4 regions of the Paenibacillus sp. FSL R7-0048 genome follow, and region 2 is predicted to be linked to each of the others. Evidence: riboswitches for the same ligand, from Rfam matches in the RefSeq annotation. Region 2 holds a riboswitch; each other region holds the start of a gene.

Region 1 (3,430 bases), 300 kb from region 2:
GGACTATTGGGATTTCATACCCTTTGGCGATGTCACTCGCATAATGCGTAGAACGGGAATCTTCACTTTCAGTCGTAAAACCAATTCGGTTATTAACAATGATATGGATCGTCCCACCATTTTGATAACCTTGAAGTTTGCCGATATTAAGCGTTTCTGCAACAATTCCTTCACCTGGAAAAGCAGCATCGCCATGCATCAGCACCGCCATAGCTTTACTGGTATCAATCTTCGGCAGTCCTGCAGTGCTCCGATCTTCTTGTGCGGCACGAGTGAAACCTTCCACGACAGGATTGACGAATTCCAAGTGACTTGGGTTATTCGCTAGTGTTATTCTTGTGCGTACGGTTTCTCCTTCACGGACAGCACGGTCTGCACCGAGATGGTATTTCACATCACCTGTCCAACCATAGTTAATGCCTGTGGAGCCTTCGGAAGGGAAAAGCTCCTTGTTCGGAGAATGATGAAACTCTGAAAATATGATATCATAAGGTTTGCCCAAAATATGTGCAAGAACGTTGAGGCGGCCGCGATGCGCCATGCCCATCAAAATATGCTCCGCACCGTCATGTGCAGCAGCACGTACGATTTCATCTAACATCGGCACAAGAGCATCATTGCCTTCAAGACTGAAACGCTTCTGACCTACAAAAGTCTTGTGGAGGAAGGTTTCAAATTGCTCTACCTGAATCAGGCGGTTCAGGAGCTCTTTGCGTTCTGTATTATTTAGGGGTGCTGGTGAGCTGGTGGATTCTGCCTGTCTATTTAGCCATTGCAGTTCTTTTTCTTCATGCACATGCCCGAATTCATAGGCGATAGTCTTGGTGTATGCCTGACGCATACGTTGCACGGCATCCCATCCGGTATGCACATCATTCGGCGCATTTTCCCATATAAGCGTGGCAGGCAGTGCGATCAGGTCTTCGCGGGTCAGCCCATAGGTTTCAAGCTCAAGATATTTTGCCATGGGATTCTGATCGCGTACCAGCGGATCAATTTCAGCGGCCATATGGCCATATATACGAATATTGGCGATTAGCTTGGAAGCTCTTACTGCTTTTCTAAGCCATTCGGTGTCTCCCGAGATGCGCGGCTGAGGAGCCGGTTCGCTATCCGGAGTTAGGGGAGGAGGTCCCGAATTTGTAAAAAGCTCGCGATAATTATTTTCTACGGTGGAGGGATCTTTCACAAACTGTTCATATCTTTCTTGAATGTAGCCTAAATTGGGTCCGTAATACTTACTCCAAATGGATTCGTTATAGGGCTCTTTGGCTGCCATGAATACATCCTCCTTAACGGATGAACTCCATACGTGACATTTTGTGTCAACGCTTACTGGAGCTGTGATGATTGCGGTTTCATTTCTCATCTTATTGTGCTACTTTCGGCCACTGTAATCAATTCATTCTTTCGTCCAATACGTTCGCAAAATGGTATGGGTTAGCTTGTTCTAATGAAAAGAAGGGTGTTTCTTCTCATTACCCATTCTAAAGGCCTATTAAAATGATTCTATTATCCTTATTTTTAACTATTAGGTCAGTAAATATTTATTTTGCTAGTACAATTTATTTTATGTAACGGACGAGTATCGTGATAATCGGACAAGATCTTTGAAAAAAAATCTTTTATTTTTCGTTTTTAAAATAGAAAGTAACCAGGAATCGACACACTTTTCCGCTTTCTTTTTGTATAATGTTATTGCAGATAGTAATTTTATAGTTTTTTAAGCAGATCCTTTCGTGAAAAGGGTCCAGTAAAAGGTAAACTTGCCGAAAGGCAGGGGCACAAAGTCGCGGGTCTAAGGTAGAGATACTATGACAGCCGGATTGCCTGGGGACGTAAAATCTTAGGGGGAGATTTTTTGGAAAAGTCCAACCAGGGTAGCAACAGAGAACAGCAGTTTATTGATCTGGATCAAGAGTGGGTACATTTATTATTAGCAGCTAAGAAGGCTGGCATTAAGGCAGATGAAATCCGCCAGTTCTTTCATGAGAAAACTGTGCAGATCGTGCAGTAATACATTAGAGGGGTTACATATCGAAAAAGGGCACAGCGGTTCTTCGCTGTGTCCTTTTTCGATATGATTTAGTAGAAGAGAGGATCGTACCAGATTAGTAGGAAGTATTAATCCTTTTGATCGAGCTTCCATTTCTGATAGTCCAGAAATTCTTTGAATTCGCGTTTGCTAATGCCTGAGTCCATAGCTTCCTGCACCAATCGGAACCATTCCGAATCTAAATGTGATTCCTCTGCATCATTGGGTTCTCCATAGAGTAGGGCATGAATGGATACCTGAAGCGCGTCAGCGATTTTTTCGATAAACTGGATGGATGGATTGGATTGGATGTTTCTCTCCACGTTGCTAAGATACGACTTAGCCACATCTGCTCTGTCCGCAAGCTCAGATAGGGAGAAACCCTTGTCTAGGCGGAGCTGCTGGATACGTTGGCCCATATTCTGTGGCACTATGCTGACGCCCCTCCGTAATTTTTGTTATTAGTATAGCAAATATCAATAAATCGGACAAAGTTTATTGTAAAGAGAAGAGCAGCAATCTGCTTATCCGTGGCCGGATTCAGGATCTGCTGCTCTTCGAGTATTTTATTAAATTACTTTATTGATCTTAGTAGTCTTTTTTCGCACCTTGTTTAGCTACGAAATCCCAAGTCAGTGTTAAGCTATCGCCTTGGAAAATATTTTGATCTTGGTTATTTTCCACAAATTCGAATTGGACGGAGAAGCTGTCGTTGGTACCGGCTTTAATACCGGATGCTTCGGTAAAGAGTTGATCCCAACCTGTATTTTTTACGAGATCCGGATGCTGACTTTTTAAAGCAGCAAGTGTAGTCTCATAAACTACATTTTCAGGAGAGACGATAGGTACTCCTTTATCATTATTTCTAAGGAATTTAACTTTAATGAACTCGGCTAAATCCAGGTAGTTATCTCCTTTAGCATCCGTGATTTGAGTCGATGTATTCAGAATAATAGATCCGATATCGAGCGAACCATCGTTTTTCAATTTGAAGGATTTAGTTACCGTATCACCTGGTTTCAGGTTAGGAATATTAACGATGACAGAAGGGTCGGAGTTCAGATCGAGCGTGCCCGCTGCGAATGTAGCTGTGCTTTGCGCAGTGTCGCTAAAGTATGCGAAGGTTCCTCCGCCGATTAATGATAAACCCAGTGCTGCAGATGCTACGCCAAGACCCAATGTTTTCTTGATACCCATAATAAAATTCCTCCTCAAATTTGTGTTTGAATTTTTTATAAAATTTATATATTGTATCTTCCGGTTCGTAAGCGGAAGTGGACAATCAACTTAGGGCTGTGTTTCTGTTGGGGGCGGTGAGGCTGGCAGTAGGGCAGCATTTTTCTTTTCTAATGCAGCTACAGCCTTCCAAGAGGTATACAGAGCATAGAGCAGAAG
Region 2 (3,430 bases):
ATACGCTTATTGATTTTGTGATTTTCACATTGTTGAATTCACTAGGGATGGTATACGCATTGGCGCAGGTGATCTCCTATAGTGCAGGCACGGCGAATAGCTTTATTTTGAATAAAAAAGTTACCTTTCGTGATCGCAACCGGGGGAATAAAGAAGGCTTCGACCGCGTACAGCTGGTCAAGTTTATCGTGCTGAATCTGGTAGTGCTCGGAATATCACTGCTGTTAATGCATCTGTTGACAGACAAACTAGGTATTCAAGTCTTGATCTCCAAGGTGCTGGTTACCTTTATCACGGTGATCATCAATTTCTTTGGAAGTCGTAAATGGGTATTTTAAACATTAATTTCAGGCAGAAGGAGTTGCTATGCTTAAAGGCAAGTAGCTGTTTCTGCTTGATTTGTATATAACCATAGAAACAATATACGGAGGTGAATAACATTGCGTAAATTCTCCTATCTACTCATACTGGCTGGGATACTTATCATGTTATATCCGACAGCTAACGAGTGGTACAACGACAGGCAGCAGGAGAAGTTATTAGAAGCGGCTGAACTAAGCACTGCCGATAGTACTCCCCAGTCAGATCTGAGGAGCAGGTATGCTGAAGTTACTCAGCTGTTAGCAGAGGAATCGGTTCTGGATGCCCAGGCACAGCCCCAACCCCAAGAGACAGAAAAGCCTGAACCGGAGATTGAAGTCGGTGGCAAAGTAATCGCACTAATTGAAATCGATAAGATTGATTTGAAGCTGCCTGTATTAGAAGGGGCTACAAAAGCTAATATGAAACATGCTGCAGCCCATATGAAAGAAACGGCACCCCTTGGAGAGATCGGGAATGCTGCAATCGCGGCGCATCGGGCTCGAACTACGGGTCGTTTGTTTAACAGATTGAATGAGGTTGTTGTGGGGGATGTCATCACGGTAAAGACTAGTGATCAGGTGTTTAACTATGAGGTGTATGATATTTCTGTTGTAGATCCGAGTGATGTCTCCGTTCTTGACGGGAATGACAAGGATAAGATTCTTACTCTGATTACATGTGATCCGCTAGTGAATCCAACGCATCGGCTGATTGTTCATGCCAAATTAACAAAAGGAGAATAGTGAATGACAAGAAAACACAAATACCGGGAGATATTTATAAAATAATGGGTAATCTAGTAAATTAGGTCTTGTTCACAACTATAAATATGATAGTATTATACTATGAAAGCTAAACACGATAACGGCAAACCTTCCGAAAGGTAGGGACGCAAAGCTAAAGGGCCTTTTCCCGAAAGGATGGCAGCCAGCTACCGAATGAAGAGGCTTTTTTTGTTTCAAATGGATTCTATCAATTATATCTAGTAAAGCTAGAACAGATAGAGCTTATACGATAACGGCAAACCTATCGAAAGGTAGGGACGCAAAGCTAAAGGGCCTTCCCGAAAGGATGGCAGCCAGCTACCGAAAGGAGTTTTATCCGTGAAAAAGGTTTATTTTATGCTGGTGGCGTTGTTCGTCCTAATGACTTCAGTTCCGGTAAGTACAGCTCAAGCTGCAAGTGCAGATGCCAGCTGGTTGATTACATCCAAAGTGGCTCAAGGTGTTATTGGTATTAACTATGATATTCCGAAAGATAAAAGAATCAAACTCATGATCACCAAAGATAACAGCAGCTATACATATAACTTGTATGCTTCTGGACAAGCTGAGGACTTCCCTTTGCAACAAGGAAATGGGACTTATAAGGTTTCTGTTCTGGAGAATACAACCGGCAATAAATACAAAGCGTTATATTCCGAAGTAGTAGACGTAACCATGAGTGATTCGAATTCCGTATATTTGGGCTCCGTACAGAATGTGAAATGGAGTTCTTCTGATAAAGCGATTGTCAAAGCTAAACAATTAGTACAAGGCAAAACAACAGACGAAGAGAAAGTTAAAGCGATCTATAACTATGTAGTTGCGAATGTACAATATGATTACTCTCTTGCTAATAGTGTAACTACTGATTATATTCCAAGCATCGATAAGACATTGACTACTAAAAAAGGGATTTGCTATGATTACGCTTCTCTTTTTGCCGCAATGCTGCGGAGTGTAGATGTTCCTGCTAAGTTGGTAATGGGAAATACAAGCTACGTTACGCAATATCATGCATGGAACGAAGTGTTGCTTAATGGGAAGTGGGTTACCATTGATACTACAGTGGATGCAGGACTTGCAAAGAGTGATAAGAAAACCGATTTAATTAAAGCCTCAAGCAAATATACTGCGGCAAAATACTATTAAGTTCGTCGCTAGAAACATAACTCTATTAAATAAACAACTGGCTTAATTATTAAGCCAGTTGTTTATTTTTATATTAGGGGTTGCTTTTCTATTAATAGTTGGGGTATTATAGGTAAGCGTTGTTAGACAGCGTACAGGCGATATAGACGAGGCTGATAAAAAGCTTCGAAAAATAAAGCTTGCATTTCTGAAAACAACATGATATATTATAAGAGTTGCTGCTGAGACATTAAACGGCGCCAACGAGAACTTGATCTTTGAAAACTGAACAACGAGTGAGTAGGAAATCACGTAAGTGAAATCCAAAATTAGAGAATTAATTTTCTCGTCAGATGTTTCAAAATGAGCATATCGCTCTTTTCAATACTAATTGGAGAGTTTGATCCTGGCTCAGGACGAACGCTGGCGGCGTGCCTAATACATGCAAGTCGAGCGGAGTTATTTTGAAAGCTTGCTTTCAAAATAACTTAGCGGCGGACGGGTGAGTAACACGTAGGCAACCTGCCCTTCAGACTGGGATAACTACCGGAAACGGTAGCTAATACCGGATAATTTCTTTTTTCTCCTGAGAGAAGAATGAAAGACGGAGCAATCTGTCACTGAGGGATGGGCCTGCGGCGCATTAGCTAGTTGGTGGGGTAACGGCCCACCAAGGCGACGATGCGTAGCCGACCTGAGAGGGTGAACGGCCACACTGGGACTGAGACACGGCCCAGACTCCTACGGGAGGCAGCAGTAGGGAATCTTCCGCAATGGGCGAAAGCCTGACGGAGCAACGCCGCGTGAGTGATGAAGGTTTTCGGATCGTAAAGCTCTGTTGCCAGGGAAGAACGTCCGGTAGAGTAACTGCTACCGGAGTGACGGTACCTGAGAAGAAAGCCCCGGCTAACTACGTGCCAGCAGCCGCGGTAATACGTAGGGGGCAAGCGTTGTCCGGAATTATTGGGCGTAAAGCGCGCGCAGGCGGCTATTTAAGTCTGGTGTTTAAACCTTGGGCTCAACCTGAGGTCGCACTGGAAACTGGGTGGCTTGAGTACAGAAGAGGAAAGTGGAATTCCACGTGTAGCGGTGAAATGCGTAGATATGTGGAGGAACACCAGTGGCGAAGGCGACTTTCTGGGCTGTAACTGACGCTGAGGCGCGAAAGCGTGGGG
Region 3 (3,430 bases), 4.1 Mb from region 2:
GCTCGCTTCGTGGAGAGAACGCTTACATCATCTTTTGATGATATTGCTAATGTATCTCACAGTATTTCGAAGGGCGATTTCACTAGCAGAGCGGACGAAAATGGCTCAATGGGTGACGTAAGCCGCTCCTTTAACACAATGATTGATAAGCTCAAGAAGATTCTGACCGATGCATCGCAGATCACCCGTCAAGTTATGGATGCAAGCCGCGGAATCGAAGATAAGAACCAGAACCTGAAAATTGTCATGGCACAAGTAGCCTCTTCTTCTACTGAGCTCGCTCTTGGTGCAAATGAAATATCTACGGATATCGCTGATATGACAGAATCCATTAAAGACATTGAGACCAAAGTATCCAATTATACGAACTCCACCAAAGAAATGAACAGACGTTCAATACATACCTTAGAACTTGTTGAGCAAGGGCGCCAATCCGTAGATACACAGGCTGAAGGCATGCGTAAAAACATAGAGGCTACACAAAAAGTGGCTGATACTATTGAAGCTCTCTCACAAAATGCCCGCGGGATTACGATGATCACCAAGACCATCACAGAGATCGCTGAGCAGACCAACCTGCTGTCACTGAATGCCTCCATCGAAGCTGCTCGTGCCGGAGAGCATGGTCGGGGTTTTGCCGTTGTAGCTCAAGAGGTCCGCAAGCTTGCTGAAGAATCTACGGCATCCACAAAAGAAGTATTCGGCTTGGTCCGCAGCATTGAGTCAGATATTAAACAAGCCATCGATAATATTGCCATCAATGAAGAGGTTGTGCAGGTTCAGAATGAAATGATCACTCAATCTGCCCATATTTTCGCACAAATTGTACAAAGCGTGCAGTACATTACCGAGCAAATCTCTTCATTCTCTGCGGAGAGTGATCTTATGCTAGAAAGTGCCTTGAAAATTTCCAGTGCAATTGAGAATATCTCAGCAATCACCGAAGAAACTGCTGCTGGCACGGAAGAGGTATCGGCGGCTATGAATGAACAGATTAATGCCCTGCAGTCTGTTGCAGAAGAAACGGAAAAAATGACCCAGGCCGTATTTAATCTGCAAAAAACCATTCATATCTTTAAATTCTAGTTCAAAACTATCAACTGCCACCTAAGCTGAGTCTTAGGTGGCAGTTTTTTTCGCGAGGCAAAACTTCATCTCTTGGACAAGACTTTCGTCAAATTTCGAGTTTTTTTAGCGGATTATGTTGACAAAAATTAATGAGGAATATATTGTAAAGGAAAATTATTCTTATCAACTATAAATTAATATTGGCAAAATCCTCGAAAGAGGATGACGCAAAACCATGGATCTACAGCCTCATTTTTTCGTTTGAGGCCATGATTGCCAGGTTGCAGAGGAACCAGGACGGCTGAACTATTGTTCAGTCTTAGCGGCGCCTTATGCCACCAACCTGTGCTTACTATAGAGCACAGGTTTTTACTTTTTGAGTATATTGATCTATCGTATCTATCCGGTAGATTAATAACTAATATATATCAAAAAACTTGTGAGGTGTTTCTTTTGAAGACAGTCGCAGATTACATGGCGGAAGCACTACGTAACCTTGGAGTCACCCATTCTTTTGGGATCATTGGCAAATCCATTTGTCCAATAGTTCTAAAGATGGTGGATTACGGTATTGAATTTATTCCCGGCAGACATGAAGCAAGCTCCGGATTCGAAGCAGCAGGGTATGCGCTGAAAACGGGTAACCTAGGCGTAGCATTTGGTACTTCGGGTCCTGGGGGAACTAACCTGCTTACAGCAGCAGCACATGCGAAAGCTAACAACCTACCTGTCCTATTTATTACCGGCCACCAATCCATTACAGAGCTTGGAATTCCTCAATGTCAGGACTCCACCTCTTTTCTGGCTGATTTAGCTGATATGTTCAGACCTGCCACCTTGTTCAGTAAATTGGTTGAACGTGGGGATCACTTTGGTACTATTTTTAATCATGCGATTTCTGTGGCCCTGACCAAACGGGGTCCTGTTCATCTTTGTATTCCTTTTGATGTACAAACTGAAGTATTGGAAGAATGCAATATAGTAATCCCAGAAAGAGAGTCTCTAATTAGTCAAGCTAATATCGATAGAGTCATCGATGCTATTCAAGCTGCTAAGAATCCTTTGATTATTGCGGGTAAAGGAATTAACCGCTCCGGAGCACATAAAGAGCTTGTTCAACTCGCAGAAACTTTTAATATTCCTGTAGTAACATCTCCTGGTGGAAAAGGGGCTATAGTCTGGGATCACCCACTCTATCATGGTCCTATTGGCGTTGGCGGTTCGACCCACGGGGACGATTTATTGAATAAAAGCGATTTATTTATAGTGCTTGGATCACGTTTAAGTGATATGACCATCTGTAATCTTAAACGGGAGAATCATCCAGCAACTTTAATTCAATTTGATATTGATCCAACCTTTGTCGGAAAAATACTATTGTCCAAAACGATACCGGTCACTGGGGACCTGCGCGATAATTTGGTGCACTGCCTAAATCATATTGACCCAAACACAATCACCAAACGTGAGGCTTTGGCCGATGCGGATTATTCAGAAGAGCTTCCAACCCTCAAGAATCTTTCCCTTGCTTCGGTAATGAGCACTTTAAGTGATTTGATCCCTTATAATAATTCAATTTTCGTTGATGATGGAAGTCATGGATTCCACGCTGCAAAATGGTACAAGGTTAAGAAACCGGGCAGCTTTGTTTTTGATGCGTATTTTGCTTGCATGGGTAATTCGATCGGCATGGCTATTGGTGCAAAAGTTGCTGCTCCTGAAGAAACTGTCCTCTGCATTACAGGTGATGGTTGTTTCATGATGCTCGGCGCTGAGATTAACACCGCTGTCTGCAAAGATATCCCTGTCATCTTTATCGTGGTCAATAATAAGCAACTAGATATGGCTCTTAAGGGTATGGAGAAAACCACAGGTCGTATCGATGGAACTCTATATGAAGTACCAATGGACGCCGTAAAATTCGCTGAATCTCTAGGTGCTAAAGGCTACAAATGTGAGACTGTGGATGAATTCACAGCTGCAATTAAAGATGCGGTAGCTCTAAACCATGTTGCCGTTATTGAACTACTAACAGACCGTGATGAAGTCCCTCCGACTGCACACCGTACTTTGAACCTAAACTAGGAGGCTAACCATGAAGGAAAATATCAACAGTGGTCTCAACCACTTCACGAATCTATCAGGAGACTATGGCGCAAAAGCACTAGCTCCAATTAAAGACCACTTCCCTGACTTGGCTGAATTTATTATGGGGAATGCCTATGGCGATATTTTTCAACGTAATACTATAGCCCCTGACTGGAAGGAAATCGCAGTCATTTCATCTTTAATTTCAATGGGTCAATTCGAACAGTTGGGCGTTCATTATGTCATGGCCCTTCGTGTTGGAGTTACCGTAGAA
Region 4 (3,430 bases), 6.3 Mb from region 2:
AAAGTGGATGATCTCGCTCATTTGAAAGCTATTTTGACATATTACAAGGATCGGGGATTTGAATACGCTTTAGATGATGTTGGTGAGGGCTTCAGCACGATCGAGATGTTATTGGAGCTTAAACCCCATTACATGAAGCTGGATATGAAATATGTTCAGGGTGTGTCCAGCGATCTGAACAAACAGAAAATAGCAAAGCAATTTTTAGAAAAAGCTTTAGAAATCCAATCCGTTCCTTTAGCAGAAGGTGTGGAGTTTAGAGAGGACTTTGAATGGCTTAAGCAGAGTGGTTATCAGTTGTTTCAGGGTTATTTATTTGGAAAGCCTGATCCTATTCCCAAACAGTAATCCTAATGAGTATATATCCGTCCAGAGGATGAGATGAATTTCAGGTCAGAGTCTGAGTACAGCCAACCCCCGGGGTTGTATAATTTAGGTAATTTGAAAAGGGGGACGGGATGGATATGAAATGGCATCAATTTGTAACGCGCTGGGCAGATTCTAGGGGCTTTGATGGACGAGAGATTGATTATCAATGGCCTTCTCCCTCATTTCCGGTCATCAGTATTCGCAGTAATCTAGGGCGATACTCAGGTCAAGCGTATGGTCGTGGAGGTAAACCCCGTGTGAAGACAGCCGTTGGATTAATCGCTATTGGAGATGTAGCTGTCGGATTGATTTCCATAGGTGCGATAAGCGTGGGCGTATTATCCTTAGGAGCAATATCACTGGGAATGTGGTTAGCGATCGGAGCAATAGCACTTAGCTGGCTTGGCTTCGCAGTGGGAGCGATTGCGATTGCAGGCGTGGCTGTAGGAGCGATCGCAATCGCGGAAAAAGCGTTGGGGGCCATCGCCATAGGGGATACGGCGTTTGGTGCGATAGCGATAGGCAGGATCGCTGGGGGTGCCATAGCTATCGGACAATGGGCATATGGTGTAATCGCAGTTGGCGAACATGGTTTCGGATTAATTCCCGTCACGGGCGATGTGTGGAATTGGTTCCGGGGTTTGTTTGGATCGGAGAGTTAAGTAGACCTACAGTCCTAAAGGATGCCCTTCTCTTCCGGGATAGTCGATAAATAATATCTATCACATAAGAAAAACTAATTGCAATTACCTATACTCATTTCATACCAATTAATCATGCGATCCGATCTAGGCTTATGTTACTCTTTGAATGTATTCGAAACTTCATAGGCAAACCTATGGAAATGTAGGGACGCAAAGCTATAGGGACTAAGGTTATCATAACTATTGTCAGCCAGCTGCCAAAGAGTGTGTAACGCTTTTTGTTAAAATATAAGAAAGTATAAGTTATAAAACTATACTTAATATCTTATATTTCTCGCTTAAACGCTTACCGTCCTTATAAGGACGCCGAAGGCGTTTATGCTTGTTAAGGTTTAATAAAAATTAAGTCTTAATTTTTAGGCGACTTTATACGCAATCAAGCTACTCTTTTGGGGTAGTTTTTTTTGTGCCCATTTTTGGGCACTGGAGAGATTCATATGACATCTGGGGGTAAGAAGAGATGAAGAAAATGATTGCGATCGCTACATCGGCGGCCATGTTGGCCAGTTTTTCGTGTGAGGCAGGTTATGCTTTAGCAAGTGAGGCAAGCAAGGTAAATGTAACAAAAACAGTGGCGCAAAGTAAGGTTAACTTATTAAGCAACGCTTCGGTTATTCCGTTTGAGCTGTACGGCAAGGATGCTCTAAATGCCTATAATGAGGTTTTTAGAATGAATCCAGCAAATATTAAATCCATCACAAATAACGGTGGCAACTACTCAGGCTCGCCTATAGCTAAGGCTATGGATGGGGATATGAGCACGCATTGGGAGACTGGCAAACCGAATAGTTCAACGTTTACGAATGAGGTTGTGTTTGTTTTCAATGAGTCCACTGAATTAAATAGAATGGTATACGCGGCTAGGCAATCCGGTGCGAAAGGTAAAGGTTTTGCTCAAGAATTTGAGATCTATGGTTCCACTACCGATGGGGGTGATTTTACGCTCGTGTCTTCTGGAGAGTATACAGGCTCAACCGGTGATGTAGTGGAGATTCAGTTCGCACCTACGGCTTTTAAGAGACTTAAATTTGTCTTCAAAAAAGCGAACCAAGATTGGGCGAGTGCGGCTGAGTTTTCTTTTTATAAAGAGGATAGTGTCTCTGCTAAAATGAAAAATTTATTTACAGATGATACCTTGAGCCAAGTTAGTGCTGCCTTTAATACGACAGAGAAATTAACAGCTTTAGAGAATGAAGTGCAGGCACATCCACTGTATGCGCAGTTTAAAGAAGAGATAGAGAATGCAAAGATCCTTTTGGAGAACCATCAGGTAGAGGCAACGGCAGCCAAGGTTTCGAAGCTAAAAGGGTATGGAACAGCCTATGAAAATGCCTATAGCCAAGCTTATAGAATGCCGAATGCAAACGTATCAAAAGTAACGGTGAACGGTGGAAGCTACTCAGGTACGAAGCCTGAATATATGCTGGATGACCAGCCCACTACGCATTGGGAAACGAACAAAAACAATGATGCAAGCTTCACGAATGAAGTTGTGTTTGAACTAGCGCAAGCGGAAGTGCTGGACAGAGTAGCTTTTTTGGCTAGAGATAACCGCAAAGGATTCCCAGAGGCTTTTGAAATCTATGCATCAGAGACGAGTAAAGGAGAGACCTTCCAACTTGTATCTAGCGGAACCGCGATTAGTACCAATGACTTTCTGGAATTTAAATTCGAACCGACGAAGTTTAAAAGATTAAAATTTAAGTTCACAAAAGCTAATATCAACAGACCTTTTGCGGCTGAATTTAGATTTTATACAGAAGATAAAGTAAGCGAAGCTGTAAATGGTATTTTCACAGATGGAACGATGAGTGCGGTTGTGCCTGCTTATAATAACGTTGCAAAAATCAATGCACTAGAGGAAGCGGCAAAAGTACATCCGCTCTATCCAATCCTGAAAGATTCTTTGGATTTAGCTAAGAAGCTAGTGAATGGTGAAGTTCAAACCGAAGGCACCATCATTGAGGCGGAACAACGTGGAGATATGAAAAAGCATGCGCAGGAAAACCTGAGAATTGGTTTTGGTACGAACAACCAGCCTACAGGTCTCGTTGCAATGCCTGGAGATACGATCAACGTTTATGTGGATGCAGCTTCTAACGATAAGCTACCTTCTTTAGTCTTTTCTCAACAAGAGGCCGCTTGGAATGTTTGGGCTAGAGGTGTGCAATTGCGTCCAGGTAAGAACATTATAACCGTTCCTGAATTTGCTATGAATAGTTATTATGCACATGAAGTGACTAAGGGCGGCACCGTTTATATCGTAAATCCCTATACAGCAGAGGAACAAGGGAAAGCGCCATTGATCCGCTTCGAAGGTTTAGAAAAGATTCCTTTTATGACCAAGACCACGGATC

The links. Region 2 has a riboswitch for cyclic di-GMP ahead of NSQ91_RS03285 (transglutaminase-like domain-containing protein). Riboswitches for the same ligand answer to the same signal wherever they lie in the genome.
Region 1: it holds a riboswitch for cyclic di-GMP, as region 2 does, so the genes downstream of both, NSQ91_RS01975 (anti-repressor SinI family protein) here and NSQ91_RS03285 (transglutaminase-like domain-containing protein) in region 2, are expected to answer to the same signal.
Region 3: it holds a riboswitch for cyclic di-GMP, as region 2 does, so the genes downstream of both, NSQ91_RS21760 (thiamine pyrophosphate-binding protein) here and NSQ91_RS03285 (transglutaminase-like domain-containing protein) in region 2, are expected to answer to the same signal.
Region 4: it holds a riboswitch for cyclic di-GMP, as region 2 does, so the genes downstream of both, NSQ91_RS31100 (NPCBM/NEW2 domain-containing protein) here and NSQ91_RS03285 (transglutaminase-like domain-containing protein) in region 2, are expected to answer to the same signal.

The regions. Positions count from the first base shown of each region.
Region 1 is NZ_JBBORF010000001.1:452,132-455,561, forward strand. It holds gene NSQ91_RS01970 (2-oxoglutarate dehydrogenase E1 component) at 1-1,279, opposite strand, end outside; cyclic di-GMP riboswitch class I at 1,750-1,834, shown strand; gene NSQ91_RS01975 (anti-repressor SinI family protein) at 1,862-2,017, shown strand; gene NSQ91_RS01980 (helix-turn-helix domain-containing protein) at 2,125-2,454, opposite strand; gene NSQ91_RS01985 (TasA family protein) at 2,624-3,232, opposite strand; gene sipW (signal peptidase I SipW) at 3,323-3,430, opposite strand, start outside.
Region 2 is NZ_JBBORF010000001.1:755,091-758,520, forward strand. It holds gene NSQ91_RS03275 (GtrA family protein) at 1-338, shown strand, start outside; gene NSQ91_RS03280 (class D sortase) at 441-1,106, shown strand; cyclic di-GMP riboswitch class I at 1,220-1,302, shown strand; cyclic di-GMP riboswitch class I at 1,373-1,453, shown strand; gene NSQ91_RS03285 (transglutaminase-like domain-containing protein) at 1,467-2,276, shown strand; rRNA gene NSQ91_RS03290 (16S ribosomal RNA) at 2,644-3,430, shown strand, end outside.
Region 3 is NZ_JBBORF010000001.1:4,861,452-4,864,881, forward strand. It holds gene NSQ91_RS21755 (methyl-accepting chemotaxis protein) at 1-1,086, shown strand, start outside; cyclic di-GMP riboswitch class I at 1,261-1,357, shown strand; gene NSQ91_RS21760 (thiamine pyrophosphate-binding protein) at 1,513-3,153, shown strand; gene NSQ91_RS21765 (carboxymuconolactone decarboxylase family protein) at 3,164-3,430, shown strand, end outside.
Region 4 is NZ_JBBORF010000001.1:7,031,259-7,034,688, reverse strand. It holds gene NSQ91_RS31110 (EAL domain-containing protein) at 1-348, shown strand, start outside; gene NSQ91_RS31105 (hypothetical protein) at 459-1,031, shown strand; cyclic di-GMP riboswitch class I at 1,189-1,275, shown strand; gene NSQ91_RS31100 (NPCBM/NEW2 domain-containing protein) at 1,534-3,430, shown strand, end outside.